Regions from separate parts of the Alteromonas sp. KC3 genome, predicted to be linked through region 2. Evidence: predicted binding sites of a transcription regulator. Region 2 holds the regulator's gene; each other region holds the start of a gene.
The links. Region 2 encodes sigma-54, which starts transcription at its own class of promoters, with help from an activator protein. Its sites were predicted from a motif close to GTTGGCACGNNNNTNGNNT; they were not measured.

Region 1 (7,517 bases), 1.0 Mb from region 2:
GGGCATGGTTTTACCACACCCAATATCCTCAGATATGTCAATAATGCGCGTCAGTTTGTGGCCCGGTTTACTAGGTGCAACTGCGTACAATCAGAAGCGTCAACAACAGCGAATTCGTTTGTTTGAAACAGGATTACGCTTTATTCCTCAACAAGATGCGCCAAATGGTGTATTGCAACAGCAAGTAATTGGTGGTGTAGTAGCAGGGCGTCGTAACGAAGAACATTGGGATTTGGGCGATAGCCCAGTTGATTTCTTCGATGCCAAGGCTGATGTCGAGGCGTTGCTTGCATTAACCGGAAGAGCGGGCGAGTTCCAGTTCGTCACGGGCGAGCATAGTGCGTTGCATCCTGGTATGACTGCAAAAATTTTGCTTAATGATGAAGAAGTTGGCTATATTGGTGCTATACACCCGCAGTTTACAAAATTGCTTGGTGTTAACGGCCGCGTATTTGTGTTCGAGTTAGTGGTAGATGCCATTACAGACCGCAAACTACCGTCTGCCGTACCGGTATCGCGCTTCCCATCAAACCGCCGTGATATTGCTATTACGGTTAAAGATGAAGTGCGTGTAGGAAATGTACTTTCTTACATAGAAAAAATTGGCGTAAATCAACTAGTTGCTCTAAACTTGTTCGATGAGTACAAAGGCAAGGGAATTGAACCTGGTTACAAGAGCCTTGCTTTGTCTCTTCATTTACAAGATCCGGATAAAACCTTAGAAGAAGCTGAGATTCAGCAAGCGGTGGATACTGTGGTTAAAGGTCTGGAATCTGAGTTTGGGGCCGCGTTAAGAGAGTAAACTATGGCATTGACCAAAGCCGAGATGGCTGAACACCTATTCGAGAAATTAGGCATCAATAAACGCGATGCAAAAGATCTGGTAGAGCTTTTCTTTGAAGAAATTAAAAGCGCTCTAGAATCTGGTGAGCAAGTAAAACTGTCAGGTTTTGGTAATTTTGACCTGCGTGATAAAAACGAACGTCCTGGCCGTAATCCAAAAACGGGCGAAGACATTCCTATCAAAGCACGCCGAGTGGTAACGTTCCGCCCGGGTCAAAAACTGAAAAGCCGAGTTGAAAACTCAGCACCTATCGACCAGTAATCACTAGGTCGTTACAATATATAAAAGAGCGAGCTTTCTCGCTCTTTTTGTATTGCTTCTTATAAAGCAGCGCATTCGCGCTGGTTTCCTTATGCAGTATTTATGGAGGTAAGTGTGAAAAAAGCGCTTGTTATTGTTGTTGCTGTAGTAGTTGCGGCGCTTTCGTGGTTTGCCTATTTGTCTTCAGATGCCGATAAGCGGGATCAACAAGCGGCAGAAGTGCCTTTAATTACCGTAATGGAAATCTTGCATGCGAGCGATTTGCAAGCCGGTGTGAAAACTGCGGTAAAAGAGAAAAATACTCAAGCCATTGAACAGTGGCTAGAGCAGGCGGTAAATGTAGGTGAGGCCGCTAATCTTTCTCAGCAAGATTTGGACTATCTCAAATCAGAAACGGCAAAAGACTATGTAGTCTTTAATGCAAAGCGACAGTTATACAACGAAGCTTTTGAAGCCCGCTATTACTCCCTCGAGGAAGTTGAAAGCCTTAAACAACAATACCCAGAAGCAAAAGACTTATTTCCAAGAACCGATGCCTTAATCGAAAAGCGTGATGCCATTATCGAGCAGATGGCTAAAACGCTTTCAGGCTCAAACACGGTAGACGACGTCTCGCTAAATAAAGCCAAGCAGCAATGGCGTGAACAAGCTGAAAAGTTAGAACAATAGCCTAAGCCATATTGCTCTAATTAACTCAGTTTTAGATATTCCATTTTTGTCGCAAAGTGCTTCGCAAAAAGCAAAAAACAATATGGGGAGTAGCCCGAAATAGTACTGTTTTCGGAATAAATTCAATGTAAACAATGCGTTGAGGTTTTGGCATGGCTATAGCTATCTAAGGTAAACATTCTGTGTTTAACAGCCTTGGAGCTAAAGATGAAAACCGTAGTTGCTTTGTTTGCCTTAAGTTTATGCCTTTTCTCATCCCCTCTTTTTGCAGGGCTCATTTTCACGCTGTCTGACCCTGATATTGCAGTAGGCCCTGCTGGCGCGTCGAACGTTGAGACTTTTGATAGGCAGTCAAGGGGAAGAATATCAAATAATATCATCACTGATTTTGGCGTATACCGAGCGCTACAAGGCGGCGTTCGTATAAATGGCGCGAATAAATGGGGTGGGGCGGATGGAAACGGAAACTATTTGTTTATTCCTGCTGGCGGAGCGATAGAGCTCACATTTAACAACCCAGTCGGCTATTTCGGGTTCTGGTGGAGTGCTGGCGATGCAGGTAACAAACTTACAGTAAACACAGTGTCTGAAACATTAGAATTTACCACTTCTGATATTTTGAATTCTCCTGCGCTCACACCAGAGCACTTTGGCAATCCATTTTGGGGAAATCCTGATTCAAGAGATGATTATCACGCATCGTGGGAGCCTTTTGCTTTTGTGAACCTTTTCGCAGAAACAGGCGCAGATGCTTTAACGTCAATACGCTTCTATGGCAGTAACTTTGAAAGTGATAATCACACAGTGTTAACTACTATACTACCCAGTTCAGGGGCGTTTATATCAAGAGTGGGAATACAATCAGTGCCAGAGCCTAGTGCGTTAGCGCTATTCTCATTCGCGCTATTGTTGATGTGCCGAAAGGCTAAAATCGTTATGCAGTAGCGTCAAAGCTCGGCACGCGCTAAGCGGTAATATCAGCAAAGGTTGCCTGCGTTAGCATAGCCAGTGTGGTGGGAGAAAGAGAAAGTTCCAATCCTCTTTTTCCTGCACTAACATAAATGGCTGACAGTGCTTCGGCACTGTCGTGTATAACAGTAGTAAGTATTTTCTTTTGTCCTAGTGGACTTACCCCACCGAGCACATACCCTGTTGAGGTTATGACGTCTTCACTTTTTGCCATTGTGACTTTTTTGGCCCCCAAGGCTTTTGCCATCTTCTTCTCACTTAACTTTCGATTTACTGGCACTATTGCAACGGCAAGCGACCCTTTGTCAGTGCTTACCACTAAGGTTTTAAATACGGTGCTTGCATCCAGTTCAAGTTTCTCAACCGCTTCTAGCCCATAAGAGGAAGCGTTGGTGTCATGTTCATACTTGAGTACGTGGTGTTTAACACCTTTTTTCTGCAATAGCGTTATAGCGGGCGTCATTCATTTTCTTTTTTGTAAAATAAGCGAGTGTGTTCAATATCACTTGGCAACAGTGGGGTAGCAGTGTGTGTTGCATAATCACTGAAACCCGACGTGTAATAAGGTGAAAGCGGATGCCCTGATTGGCCCCCAGGCAAGGTTAAAATGGCATCTTCTAGATGGCCGGGGCTTACAAACAATCGTTGCGATGCGCCAAAATTTGGCGATTGCACAGCAGGCATATAAGTATCACCGAAGCCCTCAACGGTTTGCATATTCAGGTATTGTCCAATGTACGGAATTTGAGATGCAAAAGGGTGAGAAACACGCAGCTTATTTACGTTACCCCAGTTTAGCGTTTCCATATCTGCTTCGACGGGGGAATAGGTATCAAGAAGTTTGTGTTTAGCCCTTCGATAGGCGTCGACCAAAAGTTCATCGAAGCTGTCCGTGCCTTTTGGTAGCCAACTGCTGGGTTGTTCATGGATGAGTTGCCACGTAGCCGGTTCAATACCTCGAAGTAGCGTTCTGCTATTAACCCCTTTTCGGTCTATTGACTGCAAAATACGTCCGAAAAGCGTTTGAATAACTTCACTACGAAAGTGTTTAACTAATGTATAACCCACAGAATCTTCACAAGCACATGCGTTCCAGGTATTCAAATAAGCAAGGTCTGGCTTAAATTCAACATCTTGTACCTGCAACAACCCTGATAAAAGGTTATGCCATGGCATGAGGAATTGGGCATGATTATCCAGTTGAATCGCGTAGAAATCATTTTCAGTGAAACTATCTTTTTCAAATAAGCGATCGCGAATTTGTCTACCACGAGCACCAAGCGCATAGCCACCATCGCCTAGTCGTGGTAAATCATGTGTAGAAATCACGCGCGCATTTGCCGTCCATATTCTACCGTGTTCAGGGTTCACGACCGACGGCAAATTCGTCGCTCTTTTGGGGCTATCAGCTTTTAGTGATTGTTCTGAAATGGCGACATAACTTGCGCTCTCACGATCCATTACAGCGCCACCAGGCATCCAGCCCGCATTGCCGAGTTCGTCAACAATAACGAGGTTTTGTGTAGGAATGGCAATGGTTTTACCCACCGACATGGCCTCAGTGAGGTTTTTAGCTGCCCCCAGATTGATAATACCCAAGTTTACCGCAAACGGCTGGTGCGCTACCCAATTGAGCGCGTATCGCTTTTGGTTTACCACACGTACAGGCCCAAATTGGCTTACTTCTATAGTGTAAGTATGTTCGCCATCCGGTAACGGAATACGTCGAGTGTAAGGTTGTGTTTGCGTATCATCATCTAACGCTATCCAATCAACATTATCGACATTGGCATTTGTGAAGCCCCACGCGATATGATTATTGGTACCTACGACAATGCCAGGCAACCCGGGTAACGACACGCCGGTTACCTGAACTTGCTCACCCGCTTCTTCATAGTTTAGCTGTGCCTTATACCATATAATGGGTACTCGAAGGCCAAGGTGCATATCATTGGCCAGCATGCCTGAACCCGTGGTGGTGAGCTTTCCCGTCACAGCCCAGTTATTACTTCCAATATCCGGTAGCTCGGTACCAGTGTATGCGACGCTTGCGTTTTTATCGTCGTTGGCATCTGCTGCATTATCAGGAAAGGTGGGAATGGCTTGGTCAAACAGCGGTGTTTCGCTTCCATCTAGCGCAGCTTGGTAGTGACTTGGCTGAGTAATGAAATTATATATTTCATCACCGTACAGTGTTTTAAGCATGGTACGGGCCATGTCTAAGCTAATTTGGCTACCTTGTAGGTCCAGGTACATGCTGTACACCACCAAAATACTATCGGTTGGATGCCATTGCTCTAGTTGTACTCCAGCAGCTAAATATTCAAAAGGTGGAACTGTCATTTCCGCTAATGCATCATTAACACCATGGGCATAACGCACTAATAATTCTTGCTGTCGAGCGGGAAGGTTTTCATAGACAACGCGGGCGCGCTGAGCAAATTGATGGAAGCGAATGTTTTTGTCTCGTTCCAGCGCTACCTTTCCAACCCATTGAGATAAATTGCCTGAGGCGGCTCTTCGTTGAAGATCCATTTGGAAAAAGCGATCTTGAGCATGAGCAAAACCAAGAGCGTAAGCGACATCAAAAATATCGTCAGCTTTTATAACGGCGTATCCGGTTGCATCACGGCTGAGTTCTGTTACAGAGTTCACGTGATAGGTATTACTGTTACCATCTAGTGAGGGCAAACTTAGGCTAAGAGAAGCGTACAAGGAAACGACGGCAAGGGCGAGTATGGTCAATAAACCAATTACAAGCCATTTGATCCAATTTAACACGTGTAATACTCCCTTTTTTTCTCTATCCTAACCAGAGATTTACAAAATTTGAAGTGATGTTTTATGACAGCTTACAAGGGGGGCTCGTGGGCCCTTTAATGCTCGACTGCCATGCTGAAGAATTGCAGAGCGAAGAGAAAGAAAAATTAGCACACCCCGTGGTAGGCGGTTTAATTTTATTCGCTCGAAACTATCATGATAAAAAGCAGCTCGCTGCACTCATTCAAGATATTCGCCGTTATGCCAAACGCCCTATATTGATAGGCGTTGATCATGAGGGAGGACGAGTGCAGCGTTTTCGCGATGGTTTTACTGCACTACCCGCAATGGGCGATATTATGCGGCAGTCTGAACATCAAGACGAAAGCGAAAAGTACGCAAAAGCTTGCGGGCTGGCGCTTGCTTACGAACTCAAAACGCTTGATATCGATTTTAGCTTTGCCCCCGTGCTCGATGTTAACGGCGTGTCGCAAGTTATAGGTGATAGGGCGTTTGCCGATGATGCAGATGACGTTATTCGCTTAGCTACTGCACTTATTCAAGGGTTGAAATCAGCAAATATGCCTGCAATAGGCAAGCATTTCCCAGGGCACGGTAGTGTCGCTCCTGATTCACACATTGCTTTGCCAGTGGATGAGCGAGAGTACAACGAAATACGGCAAACAGATATGGTTGTATTTGAGCGGCTCATTGAACGCAATTTGCTTGATGGCGTAATGCCTGCCCACGTTATCTACTCTCAGGTTTGTGATAAACCTGCGGGGTTTTCACCTTATTGGTTGCAGCAGGTACTCAGAGAGAACCTAGGTTTTCAGAAAGCGATATTTTCTGATGACTTATCGATGCATGGCGCTAGTGTTGCTGGCGGCTATCTAGAGCGCGCAGAAGCTGCCCTTGATGCGGGGTGCGATATGGTTTTAGCCTGCAACAACCCCAAAGGCGCTGAACAGATTCTGGATGGTTTAGTTGCGAGGGTGTCGTCTCAATTGCCCAAAGATATTCAAAAAAGTGAGCGAGTTTTGTCACTTTACGGGCGAACCCTTAAACTGGGTATAAGACAAGATTATGACGATGCAATACATTTAATTAATCGCCTAAATGAACGATAGTTCAGCAACTTATATTATAGCAATCTGCATGCAATATTTGCTTGTTTATTAACCAGTTGCGGCGTGTGTTCAGCTTCCATTCAGAAAAGAACGTCCATACTCTAGCTTTCTAAATCTCTAACACGTTTGCTACAAGGACGTTCTATGTTTTTACGGGTTTTTTCTACCTCTTTATTAGCATTATCACTTACACCATGTGCGTTTGCACAGTCGGTGCCCATTAATCATGAAGTGAGTGTTGGCTTTGCTGACGTCAGAGATGCTGATGACAACTTTGTTGGTGTTAGCTACCGCTACTATCTTGAGTCAGTCGATATTGACGAGCAACCTTGGACCATCAGCCCTTATCTACAGCGTACCAATAATGTTTCAGTTGATTACTTTGGTATTGATAACCTCGATGCAATTAACGTGAATGGTGAGTGGTTCTATTCAAACTCATTGGTGCTAAGAGGGCGCTACGGAAGCGTCGCTAACGATTCACGTAACTATGAAGAAACGTTGCACCGATTTGGTCTAGACGTATCTACGTTCGCTAATGATCATTGGGAATATGGTGCGGGCTTCGATTTCTATGATTATGAAGAAAGCTTCTTCCGCTCAGGTGATAAAATTACAAGAAGTGACGATGAACTTAGCGTAAGTGTGTTCGCACGATATAGCAGCTTTGGTACACAAATGCGCAGTTTTACACCGGGTTGGGATGTGCAAGCCCGAGGTACTTACTTTGACGATGATCTATCAATTGAAATCGATGCCAATTATTACGTTAAGGCAAACTGGAGCGTTGGCGTGAGCGCAATTTACGAAAACAACGACAGCTTTGGGTCTGATAACGTTATTGAGCTGGGTACTGACTATTGGTTTAACCCACATGCCTCAAT
Region 2 (7,517 bases):
ACAGTTTTGCTTAGACCGTATTGAACGTTTGGTATTACAAAACCCAGACAGTTGGATTATGGCCGTTGACGGTCAGCAATTAACTAACGTGAGTGCTGATGAAGCGGATTATTTTGAGGTGGGCGTCGATGATTACCTTGGAGGCGCATTCAACGAGCGTGTGTTTATCGCTCGAATTCGTTCGCATATGAGAAGGAGTATGCCAAGCCTTGACACAAGCCTTCAAAAAAACGCAGACAACAGCATTCAAGCTGGGCCCTTTAAAGTTGATTTACGCTATCACAGCGTTACGTTAAACGGACAAGCCCTATCGTTAACTGCTAGAGAGTTTACCCTTATTAACTACCTCTGCCGTCACCCAAATCAGGTTTTTTCGCGCAATCAGTTATTGAGTGACGTATGGGGCTACAACCATGAAGGGTATGAGCATACCGTTAACACCCACATCAATCGATTGCGTAATAAGTTAGATAATGTAGCCAGTATAGATAACGGCGCACAGCTCGTTGAAACCGTGTGGGGTGTAGGATATAAGTTGAACTTAACCGGCTACGTCGACAAAGCACTCAGTGCGTAATGTGTATTTCGCTGAAAGGTTAGATAAGGAAAAGGGTAGCGGTACCCAAGAAGGCGAAAATACCTACAACATCAGTGATGGTAGTCAGGATAACGCTACCTGCTAATGCAGGATCTATTTTTAAGCGTTTCATAATCATAGGTAAGGTTGCGCCTGCTAACGCTGCTGCAATCATATTGACTAGCATTGCAAAGGCGATAATTACTCCAAGCATATAGTCTTGTTTCCATAGCGCGATTACCGAGGCAATCAGTACTGCCCAAATAGCCCCATTTAAAAAGCCAATGGACATCTCTTTACTAATTAACCAGCGGGAGTTACTCGCGTTGACGTGACCAAGTGCCATACCGCGTATGACCAGGGTAAGTGTTTGGTTACCTGCAACACCTCCCATGCTTGGCACAATAGTATTTAGAATTGCCAGCACGGCCAATTGACTTAAGGTAGCCTCGAATAAGTCGCTGACCATTGCCGCCATAAGGGCAGTGACTAAGTTAACCGCTAACCAAACAGAGCGACGTTTAGTGCTTTGCATGACTGGTGCAAAAGTATCTTCGTCATCGTCAAGACCCGCCATACTCATCATCGAGTGCTCTGCGTCTTCTCGGATAATATCGACTACGTCGTCAATAGTAATACGACCAACGAGACGATTGTTTTCATCTACCACAGGTGCTGATAACCAGTTATATCGCTCAAAGAGACTTGCCACTTCATCATCAGGCATATTAACGGGTATTGCTTCTGATTCTGTATCCATTACGTCAGACACTTTGTCATCTGTATCGGCGGTAAGTAAGCGGGTAACGGGGACAATACCAACAAGGTTATCGGTGCGATTTACTACATAAAAGGTATCGGTATTCTCAGGCAGCTCGCCTTTTAAGCGTATATAGCGTAGAACAACGTCAATGGTAACATCTGGACGCAACGTAATTGTGTCCGTGTTCATAATGAAACCAGCGGTCTCTTCACCGTATGATAGTGCTTGCTCGGCACGCACCCTATCTTGGGCATCCATAGAGTCAAGAATATCTTGTAAAACGGTTTCCGGAAGGCTACTGAGCGTTTCGGCTAAGTCATCCGTGTCCATCTCTTCCAATGCATCAACAACATTAGCCGGAAGCATTTTAGCGATGATGCCATTACGCACGTCATCAGAAAGCTCTTCTAATATATCACCGTGAAAATCGCCATCAATGAGCTCCCACAACTCATCACGAGTACGGCTGGGACTGGATTCAAGAATATGAGCAACATCAGACGGGGGAAGTTCTAACAGAAGCTTACGCACAGACACGAATTGACCGTTGTTCAATGCACCATTTAATGCACGAAGCTGAGTCTGTACGTATTTGGAAACAAGCGCTTCTGCCATAAGTAGCGAGTCCTACTAAGCTAAACTGAGATTAGATGAAACGAGCTCATCCCAATTTGTCTACAGTGCAATTTGGGATTTATGCAGTAGAATATCGCAATTGTGATGAAGCTGTCATGACAATTGCGAGCATAATGACGTTATTATGACTAAGTGTTGTTTATTTCGCCAATTCAAGTGCTTGTATTGGACGGGAGCACTTACTCGGCCTCGTTGAATTTGCCTTCAATTAGTTGCTCAATAGCTGCCATGGCTTCTTCGGCATCACTGCCTTGCACGACAACGTTGACCTGTTCACCTTGATGACTTTCAAGCATCATTAGTCCCAGCACACTATTTGCGTCAGCTTCCTTGTCACCCTTTTTAAGCACAATTTTGGCGTCAAATTGGTTGGCTAGTTGTACCAGTTGCGTGGCAGCACGGGCATGAAGCCCCAATTTATTAACGATTGTGAGTGTTTTCTCAATAATCATTACTGGTTCAACTCTCTGTGACGGATTTGAACGTCTGGATGAATTTCCAAAAATGTTTTTGATAACGCTTGGGCGATGTATACCGAGCGATGCTGTCCGCCAGTACAACCAATTGCCACGGTGACATAACTGCGATTATTGCGCTCTAAATGTGGAAGCCACGTTGTGATCAGGTTCTGTATTTGCCAAATAAATTTTGTTACTACAGGTTGAGAACCTAAAAATACTTCAACAGGCGCGTCTAGCCCAGTCAAGTGCTTTAAATCGGGTTCCCAATGAGGGTTGGGCAAAAAACGCGCATCAAATACATAGTCTGCATCTTTGGGAATGCCGTGCTTAAAGCCGAATGACTCAAACACAAGCACTAATCGCGAGCTTTTCTTACCAAGAATACGTTCGCGTATTAGCTCAGCGAGTTGATGAATAGTGAGTTTGTCGGTATCCAAATAGAGATCGGCTCGCTCGACAATAGGGGCCAGCAGCGCTGACTCTGCGCGAATGGCTTCAGAGAGAGACTTGTTGAGCTTGGCCAGCGGGTGCAATCTGCGTGTTTCGCTAAAACGCTTAACGAGCACATCATCACTAGCATCAATATACACAATGGTCATCGACCAAGACGAAGGCAGGTAATCAAGTATTTCAACTAAATCGTCTGGATTTTTAGGCAGGTTACGTACGTCTATGCTAACGGCGACTTGGTCGTATTCATCAACCACTGTGTGCGTTAGCGTAGGGAGCAAGTTAACCGGAATATTGTCAACGCAGTAATACCCTAAGTCTTCAAGAGCGCGCAGTGCAATTGATTTTCCTGAGCCCGAACGACCACTGATAATAATCAGCTTCACTTATATTCTCCCTTTACACTGATAAGCGCTTAATGCAGTAATGTTGTATAGCAGCGAGTTACGCTAACGCATTTATAATGTCATCGCTTGTGGTAGCACGCCTTATTGCCTTAATAGTGTCTTTATTACTCAGTTTGCCAGCGACTGTGGCTAGTGTTTGTAGATGACCTTCGGTTTGTTCTTCAGGTACTAATAGTGCAAAGAAAATATCGACAGGTTTTTCATCTAGCGCATCAAAATCAATAGCTGGTGTGCTGGTAACAACAATGGCAATAACTCTATCAAGGCCAGCTAAGCGACCATGGGGAAGGGCAATGCCGTTTCCGATACCTGTGCTACCCATTCGTTCTCTCGCCAACAAACTATTCAGTACTGTCGACTGGTCGATATGCGCGTTGTTCTTCGCAGCAATATCGGCAATGATCTCTAAAATACGCTTTTTACTATTACATTGAACCGCACATTCAGTGCGGTCCAGACTTACGATGGCTTGTATATCCATACTTAATTAACTACTAGTGCTTTTTAAGTTTTTCCTTATGCTTGATTACCTGCCGGTCGAGTTTATCAACCATGCTGTCAATCGCCGCATACATGTCGGTATTTTCTGAGGATGCGAATACTTCAGCGCCACTTAAGTGAACTGTCGCTTCTGCTTTTTGGTTTAATTTTTCAACGTTCAGGATGACATGCACATTAGAAATGTGATCAAAGTGACGTTCAAGTTTGCTGAACTTCGTATCGACATAATTACGCAAAGAGTCGGTGATTTCGACATGATGACCAGTAAGGTTGATTTGCATATTTCGTCTTCCTTATATTATTAAGCCCGTTAAATAAGGCTCTTGCGTTGGTTCGACGGCGGGATCGATAACGATTCCCGGTACTTTGCTATTGTCCGCCGGGCAACTTTAATGCCTTGCTCGGCCAACAATGAAGCAATCTTGCTATCACTTAGTGGTTTACTGGGTTTTTCAGCTGCCACCAGTTTTTTGATCAATGCACGAATGGCGGTTGATGAACATTCACCACCTGACTCCGTTGCAACATGGCTAGAGAAGAAATACTTCAACTCGAAGATGCCACGAGGGGTATGCATGTATTTTTGTGTTGTCACACGTGAAATAGTCGATTCGTGCATATCTACCATTTCTGCGACATCATTTAATACCATTGGTTTCATCATTTCTGGGCCATGTTCAAAAAAGCCCATTTGTTGCTGCACAATACAATTTGCTACCTTCATCAGTGTGTCGTTACGCGACTCTAGGCTTTTGATAAACCACTTGGCTTCTTGCATGTGTGAGCGGATAAATTGTGAATCGCTACTGTTCTTTGCACGGCGACTCATTGCGGCATATTGTTGATTGACGCTAAGTTTTGGCAGGCTATCAGGGTTCAGCTCAACCACCCAACGGCCATTCTTTTTGGTAACCGATACATCTGGAATAACGTACTCAGGTTCTTTAGTAACTAAAGCACTACCTGGGCGAGGATTCAAGGTTTGCAGCAAACGCATAGCCTCGCGAAGCTGATCTTCTTTCAATCGGCTCTTGCGCATTAAGGTGCGGTAATCTTTGCTGCTCAGCAAATCAGAATAGTCTTCTATTAACTGCTTTGCCTCGGCAAGCCATGGTGTATCATCTGCGAATTGGCGAAGCTGTACCATCAAGCACTCTTGTGGGGTGCGCGAACCAGAACCAATGGGATCGAACATTTGAATGCGCTTTAATACACATTCTACTTCGTCCATTTCAATGAGTTCCTCTTCATCTTCGCCAGAGGCTTCTTGCGCGTTAACCGCCTCTAAAATCTCTTCAAGAGTAACGGTTAGATACCCTGACTCATCGATAGAATCAATGATAGCCATTGCAATGGCACGGTCGGTGTCAGAAAAAGGGGTGAGGCGCATCTGCCACAATAGATGTTCTTGTATGTCCTCAGTCGTTTCACCTTGGAAAATTTGTTCGTCGTCACTGGCAGGTCCTGGTGCCGGCGCAGACGATGCTGAATAATACTCATCCCATGTGCTATCGATTGGCAATTCGTCTGGAAGATCATTTTTTTCTAGTGCATCGCCAGCTTCCAAAGTATCACTTGATGCAGTGGCAGAAGCTTCTACCCCACTGTCATCATTATCGATGTTATTTTTTTCAAGCTGAGGCTCGTCGTGGCCTTCTTCAACTTCTAATAGCGGGTTTGAATCCAACGCTTCTTGAATTTCTTGTTGAAGATCGAGCGTAGAAAGCTGCAACAGTTTAATGGCCTGCTGCAACTGAGGTGTCATGGTGAGTTGTTGGCTAAATTTTAGCTGTAAAGATGGTTTCATCTACGTCTTATTTAAATGCTCTAAATTGAATATACCTGAGCGAGATTGAAAAATGACAATCCGGTTACACTAACTATAGCCTGAATTGTTCGCCTAGGTATACATCCCTTACTTTTTGATTACTTAAAACCTGTTCCGCAGTTCCTTGCGCAATAAGCTCGCCATGACTCACAATGTACGCTTTTTCACAAACATCCAATGTTTCTCGTACGTTGTGGTCAGTGATAAGGATACCGATACCCCTATCTCGAAGATGTTGAATAATCTTCTTTATATCATTTACTGATATTGGATCAACACCAGCAAAAGGTTCATCCAATAAAATAAATTGTGGTTTAGCTGCAAGGGCGCGCGCAATTTCCACTCGGCGGCGTTCTCCCCCTGACAAACTCATCCCCGTACTATTACGTATATGGTTAATATTAAATTCATCAAGTAGCGCATCGGCTTCTTCTTCTTGCTGTTGTGAATTCAAATCTTTACGGGTTTGTAAAATTGCCATGATATTTTCATGCACAGTGAGCTTTCTAAATATAGATGCTTCCTGCGGGAGATAGCCAATTCCGCGGCGTGCACGCTCATGCATGGGCTGATGTGTTAACTCGTTGTCGTCAATTTCAATGGCGCCCTTATCAAGGGGAACAAGCCCAACAATCATATAAAATGTTGTGGTCTTACCAGCACCATTTGGGCCTAACAGCCCTACAATTTGACCTGTCGATACACTGAGGCTGACATCTCGGACAACCTGGCGTGATTTATACGCCTTAGCAAGGTTTCTTGCGCTCAAAGTAGCCATTGCTATTGGTTGCCCTCGTTATCTTGTTCGTTGTCCTTAGCATTCGTCTTGCGAATCGCTTCAGGAGTGAAAACAGTTGTCACTCTCCCTTCACCGTTGTCGTCATCGCCACCGGTTGCAAGCAGTTGCTCGGTAATCATATCAAAGGTAATACTGTCACCTTTTACCATACTGGTGTCTTGTTTTAGTTCAGCCTTCCCTGTAAGCGATATCACCCGATTAATCACTTCGTAGCGAATTTCATTCGCCTTAGCGGATACTGGCGTTCCATCTTCAAGCTCTTGTGTATAGCTCGCAGGGTTACCGCGTGCGACAAACACTTCTCTGCCTTCGCCCGCTGTCGCGATAACTTCAACTTCGTCGGCATTAATCACAAGCGAGCCTTGAGTAATTAGAACATCATCTTTGAACAACGATGTTTTATTTTTTCCATCAACAAATTGTGACTTAGCGTCGACTTTTATTGGCTTAGAAAAGTCATCTTCACTAGCGAAAACGGAACCACTAGCCAACGCTAAAATTAAGCTAGTTGCTAGGGGAATAAGTGGTTTGTACATGATCGATAAGCTCATATTCTTGGGTGCGTAAGTTTGCATTAAACCCATTGCTTTGAATGACATATTGCGACCCCAGTATCTCTACTGGTTGATCAGATGTCATCTGCTTGTTGTCTAAATTAATCTGAATGTATTGTGTCGTAATGGTTTTGACAAAGTCATCTGTAGTTTGGTTCTCTATCTGTACGTTATTTTCAAGCTGAATCAGCTCGTTGTTGTACAATGTACCTTCCACAGCGGTAACGACCCACGGTGACGTAGCGTTATCAGTATAAAGTGTGTAGCGTGGCGCACGGAACAATACAAAGCCAAGTTGATCGTAGTGCTCCATCGATTCAGCAAACACCTTATGGTTGAGCTGTCCGTCTTGATTATAAAGAGTCGTAGTAAGATTTTTTGCCTTATACGCGGGTTTTAATGCATCAAGTTCGCCGCTATTTCTTACTTCTGGCGGCTCTTCCATCCACGTGGGTAAATACATTAGTAGCGCCAATATAAATAGCGCAGAAATGCTCAGTCCCAGCCGATTGAAGCCAAATTGGCTCATACACTCGCTCCA
Region 3 (7,517 bases), 420 kb from region 2:
AGCACAATATTAGTTTAACCACGAATATTGCCGGCAGTATGTTTGGTATTTTCTTTACCGATGTGGAGAAGGTGACTAACTACAAGCAAGCCATAAACTGCAATACTGAGCAATTTAATAAGTTTTATCACGGCATGCTAAATGAAGGCGTTTATCTAGCCCCTGCATCTTATGAAGCAGGCTTCGTCTCTAAAGCCCACGATGCGTCTATTATCGAAAAGACACTTGCGGCGGCAGACAAAGTATTTGCTACCCTTTAACACTGAATTAATAAAGCAAAAGCCCCGATATCGGGGCTTTTTTGTATCTTTTTCTCGACTAATTAAACAACTAATCGTGAGATAACTTGGCTTGCTGCCGTATAAAGGCGATAGACGGCGCAAAAAATGCCGCCCCTGTCTCGGCGCTAGTAAAGTCTAACCAACGGTCATAATCACCTTCGCCATTACCGTAAATTTGGCTATGCAACATATCTTTAAATGGTCTGGCACTTGCACTGCAACTTACAAAAAACAATCCTTGTGATGCCATATCACCATACGGCATGCCTTGTTTTATCAGTCGTGGCTCATCGCTATCAGGAGTCGCGCTACATGCTCGCACGTTATGTGATGAAGCAGATTGTTCGCTACTCACCAAATTATGTTCTTGAGTAGTACCCATCACCTGTTCTTGCTGGCGACTTGATAAGCTTCCCCAACGCCGCAAATCGTGACGATAGCGCTGCACGTGTACGTAGCTGCCACCCGCAAAGTCGGGATCATCCTCGCCGATCACCGCAATTTGTCTTCGCTTCATTCCCCGCGGATTGTCTGAAGCATAAAGAAAACCATTTAGATCTCTTCCATCGAGGTAGCGAAAGCCGCGAATTTGCTCAACCAGCTCAACGTGAATACGCAGTAAGTCCATTACCTCAATACCAACGGCATGGCAAATGTCTAATCTATCAGCGCGAATTTGAATAAAGATATCGCAGGGCATAGTGGGCGCACTTCTATCTTCGCACTGCATATCGGGAAACGGCGTTAGCTCGACGGGGATAAGTCCAGGATACACTTCAGTCCAATAACTAGTACCAATGGCCACCACGCCTGTCACCATGGCTTCATAATGCTCGTTTTCAAAGTGTTCAAAAATATCTAACACACGAGACAATTTGGCTCTTACTGCTTCACTGTCATCATCAATAACATTCAGCATTAAATACTGTGCGTGTAGGTTAGGTTCCGCGCAAATGCCTTTTTGTGGTTGTGTCATTGCCGCTCTTATTTTTATTAAAATGTGTATACCCAGCTTCTATAGGACATTACTGCTCACTCACGCCCTATTTTAAGACAAACACCAGCCACTAAACGGTACAACCTTTTACCGCGTGTGCGTGTAATGCCTTTTATTTAACTAGTGTGCTTAATAGCCCGCTGCTTGTCCATCTTTTCGACTCTCAGACGCCCCAAAATAAACACCTTTTTGCTTGTCCCACGCAATGGCTTGGTAGCCGCCAAATGCGCCTACTACGCGTTGTAATTTATGCCCGCGTTCCATTAACTCTCGCTGGACGGTTTCACTGAACCCCGATTCTAGGCTTACATATCCGCCATCCATCATTAGCGCTCCCGTCGGGCTGCTTGAGCCGCTGTGTAAAATACGCGGGGCATCGCCAGCTTCTTGTAAATTCATGCCAAAGTCGAGAATATTCACAATGATTTGTGCATGCATTTGCGGCTGTGTACCACCGCCCATCACACCAAAACTCATCACAGGTTCGCCGTTACGGGTAACGAAAGCAGGAATAATGGTATGGAACGGCCTCTTACCGGGGCGATACTCGTTAAAATGCCCCTCTTCCAGCGTGAACATTTCACCGCGATTTTGAAGAATAAAACCCAGCCCCGGCGGCGTCATTCCAGACCCCATACCGCGATAGTTACTTTGAATAAGTGACACCATATTACCGTCTTTGTCGGCAACGGTTAGGTAGATGGTATCCCCTTCATAAATACCTGCATCCACACGCATGGCTGCTTTCTCATTATCGATAAGTTTTTGCCTTTCTTTGGCATAGTCTTTTGAAATAAGCCAATCTACGGGAATGTCATTAAATGCAGGGTCTGCGTAAAACTTTGCTCTGTCTTCAAACGCTAACTTTTTCGCTTCTACAAAGGTGTGGATATAGTCAGCAGAGTTAAACCCCATGCCTTCAATATCGTAGCGCTCGAGTACATTCAAAATTTGAAGTGCAGCGATACCCTGACCATTGGGCGGTAACTCCCAAACGTCGTACCCACGATAATTTGCTGATACAGGCTCAACCCACTCAGAGGTGTGCGATGCTAAATCTTGGTATGACAAAAAGCCGCCCTGAGCTTTCATATAAGCATCAATAGTGCGAGCGATATCGCCTTTATAAAACGCGTCTCTTCCGCCCGTTGCAATTTTTTCGTAGGTTACCGCAAGGCCAGGGTTTTTGAATATGTCGCCCTTTTTCGGTAGCTTTCCATCTATTAGAAAGGTCTCAGCAAAGCCATCGTAATGGCCTATTCGCGCGTTATTCATTTCCCAGTAATAGGCAATCAGCTCAGACACAGGAAAGCCTTCTCGTGCGTATTTGATGGCAGGAGTAAGTAGCGTGGTCATTGGCAATTTGCCGAATTTCTCGTGCAACTCAAACCACCCATCAACGGCGCCTGGAACAGATACGGGTAAGGGTCCAAACTTGGGAATGGTATTGTGACCACGCTCTGCGAAAACATTCTTTGTCAGCTGCCTAGGAGAACGCCCAGAAGCATTTAAGCCCACTAGCTTTTGCTCTTTTGCATCCCAAACGATGGCAAATAAGTCTCCACCCACTCCGCAGCCGGTTGGTTCGACAAGGCCTAGCATGGCGTTTGCGGCTATGGCAGCGTCAACGGCACTACCGCCTTGTTTTAAAATATCTAACGCCACCTGCGTGGCTAAAGGTTGACTAGTAGCGGCCATACCGTTTTGTGCAATAACTTCAGAGCGGCTGGCAAAGGGTTTACCAGTAATTCGATCGTAGGCATGATTAGACACACTGACAAATACAAGCAATGCCGCCACTAAACGTACTTTTAACGCCATAGTTTTCCCTTAACAGCAACAGCACCTTTTTCTTATACGTAAACACTAGGTGAGCGTTTATAGCAAAAGGCACCCTTATTATTGTTTTTCTACACCTAACTCGATGAATGAAAAGCGCTACTTTTTCTTCATCATACCCACCCTAGTGTAGCGTTATTGTCACAATACGGCTAATGCCAATGCTAAAATGAAAAAAGCCCCGCAGATGCGGGGCTTAAGTGAAGTAATATAGGCATTATTATTGTTGTTGTCGTGTTGCCTAATCGTGACTTACTTACGAACGGCTGCTTGTAAAGTCTGGGTATGCTTCCAAACCACACTCGCTCATATCTACACCGTCGAATTCTTCTTCTTCGCTTACACGGATACCCATAACCGCTTTCAGTACTAGCCATACCACTAGACTTACTACGAATACCCAAACAAAGATTGTCGCTGCACCAATAAGCTGACCAGTAATGCTTGAACCGTCATTAGTGAAAGGTACAAGGATAAGACCAAGCAGACCTACTACACCGTGAACAGAAATTGCACCTACTGGATCATCAATCTTAAGCTTATCAAGACCAACAATGCTTAGCACTACAAGGATACCACCAAGACCACCGAATAGTGTTGCCTCTAGTGGCGTCGGCGTAGAAGGTTCTGCAGTAATCGCTACAAGACCCGCCAACGCACCGTTAAGTACCATAGTAAGGTCAGCTTTACCGAATAAGATACGCGCTACAATTAACGCTGCAATTGAACCACCCGCAGCAGCGGCATTAGTGTTCATAAATACAATGGCTACTGAGTTTGCACTTTCAACAGTCGCTGTAGCAAGTACAGAACCGCCGTTAAAACCAAACCAGCCCATCCAAAGAATGAATGTACCTAGAGTAGCAAGCGGAAGGTTAGCACCTGGGATAGCATTCACTTTGCCGTCTGCAGTGTATTTGCCTTTACGTGCACCAAGTACAAGCACACCAGCTAATGCTGCCGCAGCACCTGCCATGTGAACAATACCTGAACCTGCAAAGTCAGAGAAACCTAGGTCGCCAAGCGTATACATACCAAATACGGCTTCGCCGCCCCATGTCCATGCGCCTTCCATTGGGTAGATGAAACCTGTCATCACAACAGCGAACGCTAAGAATGCCCAAAGCTTCATACGCTCAGCAACTGCGCCCGATACAATAGACATTGCTGTTGCAACAAATACTACTTGGAAGAAGAAGTCAGCAGAAGGTGCATACGTTGCTGGATCTTCAGCAACACCCGTTGCGCCATCAGCCATAATACCGCTTAGGAAAGGGCCCCAGTCGCCGCCACCGTACATAATGCCGTAGCCACATACCATGTACATGGTGCAAGCGATAGCAAATAGTGCAACGTTTTTAGTTAGAATTTCAGTGGTGTTTTTCGCTCGAACCAAACCTGCTTCAAGCATCGCAAAGCCCGCAGCCATCCACATGACTAGCGCACCGCAAATTAGAAAGTAAAAGGTATCTAGCGCATACCCGAGTTCAAAAGTGATTTCCATTATTGTGTTCTCCGCAAATTCTTCGTTGTGGCTTACAGCGCGTCGCTATCCGACTCACCAGTTCGAATACGAACGGCGTGTTCAAGGTCGTAAACAAATACCTTGCCGTCACCAATTTTGCCTGTTTTGGCTGCGCCAACGATGGCTTCAACCAGGCGCTCTACTTGGTCGTCCTGAACTGCAATTTCCAGTTTGACTTTAGGTAGAAAATCCACCTGATATTCCGCTCCGCGGTAAAGTTCTGTGTGTCCCTTTTGACGTCCAAAGCCTTTCACTTCAGTCACGGTTAAACCGTCGATACCGATTTCTGAAATGGCTTCACGAACATCATCTAGCTTGAACGGCTTGATGATAGCTGTGACTAGTTTCATGAGATGCTCCCAGTTTATTTTGGTTATTTGTGCTATTCGCGTGTTTCTTGTTGTTGCTAAGCTAAACCAAGAGCCATGCCATAAATAATTATTCATATAAATCATATAGATAATCATATTTGCACGTTCTATAAGAAAAAACATTGCACCATATCTGTGCACACAAGCGTATTTGCCCAACGATGATGCGCAAAGTAAAAGAAGTGGGATAAGCGTACTAATAAGTAAGACGAGTGTAGGAGGGAACTATTTGTTTGCCGCTGATGTCAGTTATGTACTATGACGACGATCACTGATACTTTTTTTGCGCCAGAGCGCGATATGGAAGTCCGCAACACGGCTAAAAAAGCGACGTGGAAGTCGCTTTTTGTGTCATCGTGTGTGCATGTTTTAGGGTTTGCTTTAGTCATCGTGCTGTCGCAATACTCACTTGAAAGAAGGCGCGAGCAGGTCAGTAAAGAGGTAAGCGCTCAGCCGATAAATGCGGTGCTGTATATCCCAAGAAAAACAGCAGCGCCTTTAGACACTAAGGTACAAGAAAAAGAAGCATCATCGATGCCAAAGCCGTTAAAAGTTGATGATACAGACGTGCCAGTTCAGGTAGTAAAAGAGCCCACACAATCAAACCTTATTGAAGAAAAACAAGAACCTGTAACAAAACCCAAGACAGATACAGAACCACAAACTATTGCACCTACAACACCGTTGCCTGAGACATCATCGTCAAATGCTAATCAACGCGCAGGACAGTTCAACTTTTCAGCCAAAGAGGCAGCTTCACAATATTTTGATGCCTACAATAATGATCAACTTGCTCAAGAAGCTGTCGATGCAGCCCGAGAATATCAGCACAATAAAACGCACCCTACGATTGTTGATCCCAGAAAAGATAATGACGAGCAGGCTATGCCGCCGCGTCCTGTAAAACGGGTAGATTGTACCAGCAGCGCGGCTAAAACATTGGCTGTACTCAGCGGTATAACTGGCGGCACGCTTCAATGCACCAATTTGGGTGATCCTAATAGGTTTATTGACGCTCGGATTAAAAAACGTCCCAATGAGGGGCGTTAATCATTTACTCCAATTGCCCCAGAACAATGACGCCGTCTTGTTCAAACATATTGAGTGACGTTTTCTTTGAATATGCTTCAAGCCACTTTGAATAAAGGGCTCTGTATTCGTCTGATTGTTTAAAGCTATCTGCGGCAAACTTAAGTTTGTTAACCAACGCTTGATTGGTACCTTTTTTCGACATCGCCAAATACGTTGTTGCTTTTTGATAAGTAAATAACTTTTTGAAACCTTCACAGGCACCATTGAGCCCATCGCAAATAATGTTTGCACCACCGTCAGATAAAAACAGATAGTCCGCGCCACCATTGGTGAGCTGCATTACCACCTTATCCCAGGAATTCTCTGTCACATCTATGTGACCGGCCGCTTTTACAAGCTCTTGACGAAAGTCTCCCTTTAACACAGCAATGCGACTGCCTTTAGGCAAGTCTTCTAGAGAAGTCGCATCTCCTTGATAGTCAGCCCGTACAAACATGGAATAGGCATTTTCTGTGATAGGGGTAATCCAATAAAACGCTTCTTCGCGCTCAGGCGTTCTCGCTAAAGAGAAGACGAGAACATCGGGTTTCATCGAACTTTCTACGAAAATTCTCTGCCAAGGCGCCGTTAAGATCTCAGTCGGCAAGTTGGCTTGTTGCAATATATTCTGCACCAATTCAATAGCGTAACCTTTTAATTTACCGCGCTGCCCTCTCTCACTAAACAAAGGTTCTAAGTTCGTTATAACCCAGAGATGGGAAACATTACTTTCATCTTTTTCAATTCTACCTAACGCAATTACACCTTCAATTTCATTAGCGTCGGCGGATATTGTTGTCAGTTTTGGCAGCCAACGTTGAACGAGTTCATCAAAAGCTGGCGTTTGAGCAAAAACGCGCGCCGTTTTGGTCAGTCTATCTGCCATTGCCTTATTCGCTTTTGTCTTTGGCATTGCAATATAGCTGTATTGAATATCATGGGTGTGCTGCCTTGATAGTGTTGTGCAGTCAAGGCCGTTCTGTTTACAAATGACATCCATGCCAAATTCAGAAAAAAACACAGCATCAACATGCCCTGTCAGTACTGCATCAATGGCTTGTGTCCAAGTGTCGTATTCGACCATCTCAAATTGTGCATATTCGCGGCCCAGCTGGGCTCGATAATCACCACGCATCACAGAAACAGAAAGGGTTTTATTTTGACTGGCCAACGCAGTTAAATTGACAGGTTTTGCGCCGTAAATACCGATAACATTTGCCGTAAGAGGGGCCAGCCAGTAGAACTTATTTTCTCGCTCGGCAGTACGCCCTATCCCCGTTGCGACGACAGGCTCTCCTAGTTTCATTCGCTCAATCAAACGAGCGAAGGGCAATGGCGTTACTTCAGCATCAATGCCTGCGGCAGTGAGAATAGCGCGCGCGTAGTCGACAGAATACCCTTCAACCGTACCGTCTTCTTGGAACTCGCTAAAA
Region 4 (7,517 bases), 1.6 Mb from region 2:
TAAGATGCATCGAGAGGCGCTATAGTGCAGAAAACGCTAAGTCAAAGCTTGTTCCAAACCCTGTTTTTGGGAATTGTAATAGCATCATTGTTAATTATTGGCGCGGTTTGGAAATCTGCTAATTCGTTAGTCGTCGAGAGCATTGACAAAGATATTGCATTAGCAGAAAAAGTGTTTGATAAAGTTGTAGATGACCGCCAAGAAGTCATACGCAGCGTTTCAAATGTTTTATCTCGCTCATTTGATTTTAGAAGGGCAGTGGGCACAGAAGATCTTCCTTCCATAACTGCGGCATTTACCAGCTACGCTCAACGACTTAACACTAATATAATAGCGCTAGTCGGTCTCGACCATACCGTTGTCGTGTCTCACTCATCCTTATTTGAAGAAGGGCAACAACTCGACAGTACACTTCAGTTAGCGGCAAAAGGCGTAGATAGCGGTTTTTTCGTTGTCGATGGCAAGCTAGTGCAGTTGAACCTTTATCGTGTAGAAATTCCCACACTACGCTACTACATGATTATCGGTATCGAATTCGACCAAACGTTGTTAGATGAATTAAAAACACTTGTTGATGCTGAAATCATAATCTCTGAAAAGCAGTCAAAACAGGTGTTGACCACAACGCTTGATGAACCTGTTGCTAATTCTATCTTAGCGCTCGAAGATGACCCCTCGTGGTTAGAAGTGACATTTGGCAGTGAACACCACTATTTCGCTCGCAAAGTGAATATCTCATCTGAGACTAGCTTGCCCGTTAATATAACCTTAGCGTTGGACACCTCTGACTCGTTTAATGCGTTTACGAGTATTCAAATAACAATTCTTGCCTTTACAGTAATCGCAATTTTTATTGCATTAGCGCTTTCCATGCTGCTGTCACGTAATGTAAGCCAACCCGTTTCTAATTTGGTTGCGGCGGTGAATAAAGTGGCGTCGGGTAATTACGGTGCCACCCTTGAAAAACCCTCGAAACTTAAAGAAATTTCTGAACTCGCCAATGCCGTTGATAGCATGCAAGCCAGCATTAAAAGTCGTGAAAAGCACATTCGTTATCAGGCACAGCACGACGTACTTACCGGATTGTACAATCGCAATTTCGTAGAAGATTATTTTGAAAATCAAATGGCCGAGAAAAAATCTGTTCAGGTTATTGCTATCACGGTGCTAGGTTTTCGAACGATCAATGATTTGTACGGCTATTCAAATGGGGATAATACGCTTAAAACATTGGCTATTAGGTTGCAGCGTTGGCCAGGTACCTCAGCGCGTTTGGCAGGCGGCGAGATCTTATATATCACTGAACAGCACCTAACCGAAGACCAGCTCAATACATTAAGACATATTTTAGAACAGCCGGTTGAAAGTAACCTTATTGCAATTCCAGTCAAGGTAGCGATGGCTATTATCAATTGTCCTCAAGATGCCTCTACCTCTGAAGAATTGTTCAGAAAGATGAACATTGTTACTGACGAAGCGATTCATTCGGGGAATTGGTGTGTTAATTATCGCGCTGAGCTTGAGGACAAATACTCAAGAAGGCTTTCGATAACGACGGAACTTAAACGCGCGCTTTCAAGCCAACAAGATGAACTTTCGATGGTGTATCAGCCTAAAGTTGACCTAGCTAGCATGAGAGTTTCCAGTATGGAAGCGCTGATAAGGTGGAACAACAGTGTACTAGGATTTGTTCCGCCAGATGAGTTTATTACTATTGCAGAGCAAGCCGGTCTTATTGAACAGGTTACGACATGGGTAATGCAACAAACTATCACCGACTTGGCGTACTTTAGGAGTAAAGGATATCACTTTACTGTTGCAATGAATCTTTCGACTCAAGATATTCAAAACAAAGTTTTGCTGAATAAATTGGTTCAGAAGCTCAATGATGAAGGCTTGTCTCCTGAAGCCCTTGAGCTTGAAATAACAGAAAGTGACTTAGTTGCAGATGCGTCGTTGGCTATTGAAAACTTGTCTGAGCTCACTGCACGAGGGTTTCATTTTGCAATCGACGATTTTGGAACAGGGTATTCCTCACTTGCCTACCTTAAGAACTTACCTGTTAAAACCATTAAAATTGATAAGAGCTTTATATTATCGCTGGCAAGTGACGAAAACGATCAACAGATCGTCCATACTGTACTGCGCTTAGCCAGTGCGTTTCATCTAAAGGTAGTGGCAGAAGGTGTAGAAGACAAAGCCTCACTAGAAATTTTGAAAGAGTGGGGATGTGATGTGGTTCAAGGTTACTTTATTAGTCGCCCGCTAAATAAAAATGATTTGGAAGCGTGGTTGCAACACACGCCGTTTGGCGCTTAGTCTCTTTTATTGATACCCGAATGTATTACATTTACGAATAAAAAGTAGTAAGTTCATGGTTGTATGTTCGTTTTCAGTTGTCTTTGTCGACATAAGTGGCACTTAATGTGCAGTAAAAACAGCGTAATAAATAAAGACGTGAATTGTGCCAGTAGATGCATTACATAATCACTAAAGTGTGACAATTTTGCTCACTAGATAGTGAAAATAATTCAACAACAAGGAATTTACTATGGATATTATTCGTATTTTATTGTCGATTTTGCTTCCGCCGCTCGGTGTATTTTTGCAGGTAGGAATTGGTGCTCACTTTTGGATAAATATTCTTTTAACGATCTTAGGGTATTTTCCTGGTGTAATTCATGCGGTATACATCATCGCTAAAAAATAGGTGAACATTACAGGCGTTGTTTTTCTTTACTGCAAAAACGCAGTGTCGAAGTCGACGCCTTTCACGATTTTGATTATAAAAAAATGCCAGTGTTTAGCTGGCATTTTTGTATTCAATTCGCGCAGTGCCACTTTTTTGGGGCTAGGGTTAATTGACGTTCCGTGTATTGTTTGCCGACTCACCATTAAGCGGCAGTGGTTGCTGATTCCACCGCTAGTTTCATTTCTTCACGGTATTCATCGGCAAGCTTTGATTTCTGGCGGTCATTAAGTACTTTACCCGCTACTTGAAAGAATTCCTGTTCTTCATCAGCAAGGTGATGCTCTACTTTATCTTGCAGGTTTTTTAGGTGACGCAACCAACCTGGTGAACTCATGTCGGTTTCGTCCAGTTTTTCCAGTAGTTCATCAATTTCATGATGTTCCGCTATGCCATGTCGAGTTAAATCCACAGTGGCATCTTTCTCAAGTAACTGTGAATAGAAATGACGTTCTTCCGCTACTGCGTGACTTTCTAGCTGTACTTTCAATTCTTCATAGTACTCTCGTCTAGCAGCAGTGTTTCCACTGGTTTCAGCAAGGATCTTCAATAGTAGACGTTGTTTTTCATGATCTTGACGTAGTGCTTCAAAAATTTGCATATTATTTTCCTCAGGTAGTTTCGAACGCTTTTACTAATGCGAGAACTATTCCAATCGGGAAAACAATGCTTACTCTATGTTTTTATGGGCTTTTTTTGTCTATGCCATGCGAGGGTGTTAGAGGTAAATATAAAGCGAAGAAAAAATTACATAACTCTTGGAAAAATAGTGCTCACCCTTGTGGTGCAAGGTGCTAAACACCTTGCGCCACTATTGCGTCAGCGAGCTTTCTAAAAGCGGCGACATTAGCGCCTTTCATGTAGTTGATGTAAGTTTCGCCGTCGTGCTTACCTTCGGTAACACAAAGGTTGTGAATATGGTTCATAATGGTTTGTAACTGCTCATCTAAGGTGTCTGCGTTACGTTGACTAAACATTGCATTTTGCGACATCTCAAGACCAGAGAGCGCGACTCCACCTGCATTAGATGCCTTTCCTGGAACGTAAGTCACTTTGGCATCAAAAAATACTTTTTGTGCTTTGTCAGTACAGGGCATATTTGCACCTTCTAAAATCATTGTGCAGCCTTTCTCTATGAGCTTGCGAGCATCGCTCTCGTCTAACTCATTTTGCGTAGCGCAGGGCAGAGCAATATCGCACTTGATATGCCATGGGGTTGCATCGGGTTGCCATTTACCCATCCCTTCATCTGCCATATCAAGTAAAATGTTATCGCGCTGGTTATGATTTTCGATGGCCCAAGTTATGTCGGCTTCGCTTAGACCTTGCTCGTTATACAAAAGGCCACGACTATTAGAAAGCGTCACTACTTTAGCGCCTTTTTCACTGGCCTTAAGTGCAGCGTGAAGCGCGACATTACCAGCGCCAGAAATAATTACGGTCTTACCTTCAACAAAGCTATCCTGAGCGCGGCAAACAGCCTCTAAAAAATAGATGAGACCAAAGCCCGTGGCTTCAGTTCTTACGTAGCTACCACCGAATTCTAGTCCTTTACCCGTTAGTACACCTTCAAACCTGTTATTAAGTCGTCGGTATTCACCATAGAGATAACCTATTTCTCTTGCACCTACGTTAATGTCTCCTGCTGGCACATCAGTATTTGCTCCAATATGGCGTTGGAGCTCTCGCATGAAAGCTTGGCAAAAAAGCATGATATCTCTATCACTTCTTCCTTTGGGGTTAAAATCCGCACCTCCTTTACCTCCTCCCATGGGGAGGCCAGTAAGGGCATTTTTAAAGCACTGTTCAAAGGCAAGAAATTTTAGTACTGATAAGTTCACAGTTGGGTGAAACCTCAAGCCGCCTTTGTAGGGCCCCATTGCTGAGTTGTGTTGAACCCGCCAACCTTGGTTTACCTCGATATCACCATCACTGTTCATCCATGAAATTGTGAAGTAGATAATGCGCTCAGGCATACAAAGCCGCCGTATTACGTCCAAAGATTTGTATGCTTCGTTAGCATTGTAGATAGGCACTATATCTTGAAGCACTTCATGTACGGCCTGAAGATACTCTTTTTCATTTTCAAAGCGCTTATGCAAAAATTGATATATTTCATCAAAGTTACTAAGTTGTGGCATTCGCTTAACGCTCCTTTTTTTCGAAATTGGTCAGTACCGTCAAACTGCGAGGACGGGATGTGATCACAAGTTTGTCACTTTCATAAATCTCACCGTCGACGGCGTAGGGGGTAACACTGTCGAAGTGCAGTGTTATTTCGCTACCTTGCTTATGCTGAATTGAGTCACTTTGCTTTTTTGCCTGTGCGGGGCTAAGCACAAGCTCTGCAAGCGAAAGAAACTGTCTATCTGAATTCGTTTGCGGTGTTAGCCATGTTAAATCGAGCTTTCCGTCAGTGATATCGGGGGGCTCAGAACCCTGGGCAAGTGCTGTTGTCATCGGCGCGGCATTGGCAATAACTAAACTTGGGGTTTCTAATGTTGTTTGCTGTTCATCGTCTATAGTCATAGAGAAAGCCATATTTTCGTTGTTGGATATGGCATTCCAAAGGCCTTTTAGGTAGGCAAACTGACCGCCCATATTCTTTTGTTCACGGTCTGCTGCAGAAATCATTTTTTCCTCAAAGCCTACAGCTGCAACCAGTAACATGACGTGGTCGTTACATGTTGCTGTATCGATAGCCATGGTATCGCCCGCTATAATGACATCACACGCGGTACTGATAGGCATTACCTTGCTCAAGTAACCATGCAGCACTTGGCTTAGCGCATTTGCGGTGCCGAAGGGAATTATACCCATCACCACATCACTATTTATCAATGCACTTGCAACTTCAGTTAGCGTGCCGTCACCGCCACACGCTACAACAATTTTTGCCCCTTTATTACGCGCTTCTTCGGCAAGTGTTTTACCATTGATATCTGGCGTGGTTTCTTTCACTGTAACGCTAAACTTTTCATTAAGCCTTGAAAGTACTTCGTCTCTATATTCATCCCACTTTCCACCGCCTGCAACAGGGTTCACAATGAGGGTTAATTTTTGTTGCAAAGACAGTAGACCACCTTCTTTTACTTTCTCAAGTGCCGCCAATTGGCGCTTGTTGAGTCTAGCGGTTTGGCGAATATCATTAATTTGAGAAAGTGCTTCATTTACTGAAAGGCTAGGTTTTTTCGCGAGTAAAAATGCGGCCACGACTAACACAGAACGCCCACGCCCTAACGCACAATGCACTACAACATTCTTGTTTTCGTCTATTTGCTGTTGTAGCCAGTTTATTGCCATTACAAGTTGCTCTGGCGTGGGACTGGTGTGATCAAGCACAGGAATATTCAGATAGCGGAAGTCTTCTTGGTAAGCGGTCCAATCTAGACCGTCAAATTCGGCCGTGACATCTAAAATGGCATCGATATTATTGTCGTTTAATATTTCTACGTGCTTCGATGACATGCGACATGCCAGAAAAAGCTGAGGCTCAATTTGTTGAAGAGGAGGGACTTTATCAGTTCTTCTTGCATACTCGTTATATAACCAAGAGCCCAACAAAAAAGGAATAAAAATCCACCGAATGTAAAAAGGAATTGACCCATCTTCACGTTTGCGAAATAAGCTTGGATAGTTCAGCAGATAAGCACTGCTTACAGCAATTAAAGAAAATGCGGTCCATGCAAAAAGCACCGCTAATAGCACATTAGGTGCCCACACCGTAAGCAGTAGAGCAATAATAGCGCCAAGCACGTAGTATTTAACCATTTTCACGTAAAACATATCCTTTGCTACTTTCTATATGCTTCTATACGTGTTGTCCTTCATTTCGATTACTTTCATACCCGTCGCACCGCATCAGTGGGAATGTTTCTTAAAATGAACTTACTTAAAATTGGAGACGTACTCCAATTGTATAAACGCGTGCAACATGTTGATTTAAGAATATGTGTATCTGCACGTATTGCTGTTTAAAAGAGTAGGGCTGATGAACCGAAGTACCGTTATCAAAGTAGGCAATTTCGTCTGGTTTCAAACTATCTGGTGGTTAGTTATTCTTTTTCAGAATGACGCGGTAATGCCCGTTATGTTACTGATTTTGGCATGGATATCGGTGTCTCCTAAGCGCCTTGAAGATGCCAAACTGATGGGTACGTTATTCTTACTGGGAACAATAGTTGATGCTGCTTTGACAAACGTAGGGCTTTTTATCTTCAATGAAACAGAAGTCTTATTGCCTGGTTGGCCCATACCTATCTGGCTCAGTCTGCTGTGGGCAGCTTTTGCGGGTACTGTTTATCACAGCATGACGATGTTTCAAGGCCGGGTGTTGTTGGCCGCGGCGGGCGGGGCAATCTTTGCGCCGCTAAGTTATATAGCCGGTGCTAAGTTTGGCGCCGTTGAACTAGGTCTAAGTATGACGTGGGCGTACGCGGCGATAGCAGTAGTTTGGAGCGTAGTATTTCCGTTTAGCTTTTTCTTATCGACAAAACTTGATCGACAGCCAATATAAACGTACTTGCAAGGAGTGTTAATACAATGACAAAAAATGTCTTAGTAACAGGTGGAAATCGTGGTATCGGCTTAGAAGTAGTAAAGGGCCTTTTGCAAGAGGGTTATAAAGTCTTGCTGGCTTGTAGAGACGAAGAGTCTGGTTTAGAGGCCAAAAAGGATATTGTTGGTGGCGACCTTCACGTTATAGAAATGCCGCTAGACAACGAAACCGCGATTGTTGATGCGTTTGTAAGAGCTGAAGCGGTTTTTG

Region 1: JN178_RS08115 (Npun_F0296 family exosortase-dependent surface protein) is a predicted target of sigma-54. The motif match lies at 1,921-1,939, and genes of this name have one in related genera.
Region 3: glnK (P-II family nitrogen regulator) is a predicted target of sigma-54. The motif match lies at 5,057-5,075, and genes of this name have one in related genera.
Region 4: JN178_RS10960 (hemerythrin domain-containing protein) is a predicted target of sigma-54. The motif match lies at 3,387-3,405, and genes of this name have one in related genera.

The regions. Positions count from the first base shown of each region.
Region 1 is NZ_AP024235.1:1,805,982-1,813,498, forward strand. It holds gene pheT (phenylalanine--tRNA ligase subunit beta) at 1-802, shown strand, start outside; gene ihfA (integration host factor subunit alpha) at 806-1,105, shown strand; gene JN178_RS08110 (hypothetical protein) at 1,220-1,774, shown strand; gene JN178_RS08115 (Npun_F0296 family exosortase-dependent surface protein) at 1,982-2,719, shown strand; gene ybaK (Cys-tRNA(Pro) deacylase) at 2,739-3,206, opposite strand; gene JN178_RS08125 (penicillin acylase family protein) at 3,203-5,524, opposite strand; gene nagZ (beta-N-acetylhexosaminidase) at 5,623-6,633, shown strand; gene JN178_RS08135 (putative porin) at 6,778-7,517, shown strand, end outside.
Region 2 is NZ_AP024235.1:796,667-804,183, forward strand. It holds gene JN178_RS03540 (response regulator transcription factor) at 1-577, shown strand, start outside; gene mgtE (magnesium transporter) at 597-1,955, opposite strand; gene JN178_RS03550 (HPr family phosphocarrier protein) at 2,156-2,428, opposite strand; gene rapZ (RNase adapter RapZ) at 2,428-3,273, opposite strand; gene ptsN (PTS IIA-like nitrogen regulatory protein PtsN) at 3,332-3,775, opposite strand; gene hpf (ribosome hibernation promoting factor) at 3,789-4,076, opposite strand; gene JN178_RS03570 (RNA polymerase factor sigma-54) at 4,106-5,602, opposite strand; gene lptB (LPS export ABC transporter ATP-binding protein) at 5,676-6,401, opposite strand; gene lptA (lipopolysaccharide transport periplasmic protein LptA) at 6,404-6,958, opposite strand; gene lptC (LPS export ABC transporter periplasmic protein LptC) at 6,927-7,505, opposite strand; gene kdsC (3-deoxy-manno-octulosonate-8-phosphatase KdsC) at 7,502-7,517, opposite strand, start outside.
Region 3 is NZ_AP024235.1:381,321-388,837, reverse strand. It holds gene hemL (glutamate-1-semialdehyde 2,1-aminomutase) at 1-260, shown strand, start outside; gene JN178_RS01695 (Dyp-type peroxidase) at 331-1,257, opposite strand; gene ggt (gamma-glutamyltransferase) at 1,408-3,099, opposite strand; gene JN178_RS01685 (ammonium transporter) at 3,374-4,621, opposite strand; gene glnK (P-II family nitrogen regulator) at 4,654-4,992, opposite strand; gene JN178_RS01675 (hypothetical protein) at 5,272-6,063, shown strand; gene JN178_RS01670 (substrate-binding periplasmic protein) at 6,068-7,517, opposite strand, start outside.
Region 4 is NZ_AP024235.1:2,439,414-2,446,930, reverse strand. It holds gene JN178_RS10970 (GGDEF domain-containing phosphodiesterase) at 25-2,319, shown strand; gene JN178_RS10965 (YqaE/Pmp3 family membrane protein) at 2,552-2,710, shown strand; gene JN178_RS10960 (hemerythrin domain-containing protein) at 2,895-3,350, opposite strand; gene gdhA (NADP-specific glutamate dehydrogenase) at 3,544-4,890, opposite strand; gene JN178_RS10950 (diacylglycerol kinase family protein) at 4,895-6,526, opposite strand; gene JN178_RS10945 (DUF2878 domain-containing protein) at 6,741-7,265, shown strand; gene JN178_RS10940 (SDR family NAD(P)-dependent oxidoreductase) at 7,292-7,517, shown strand, end outside.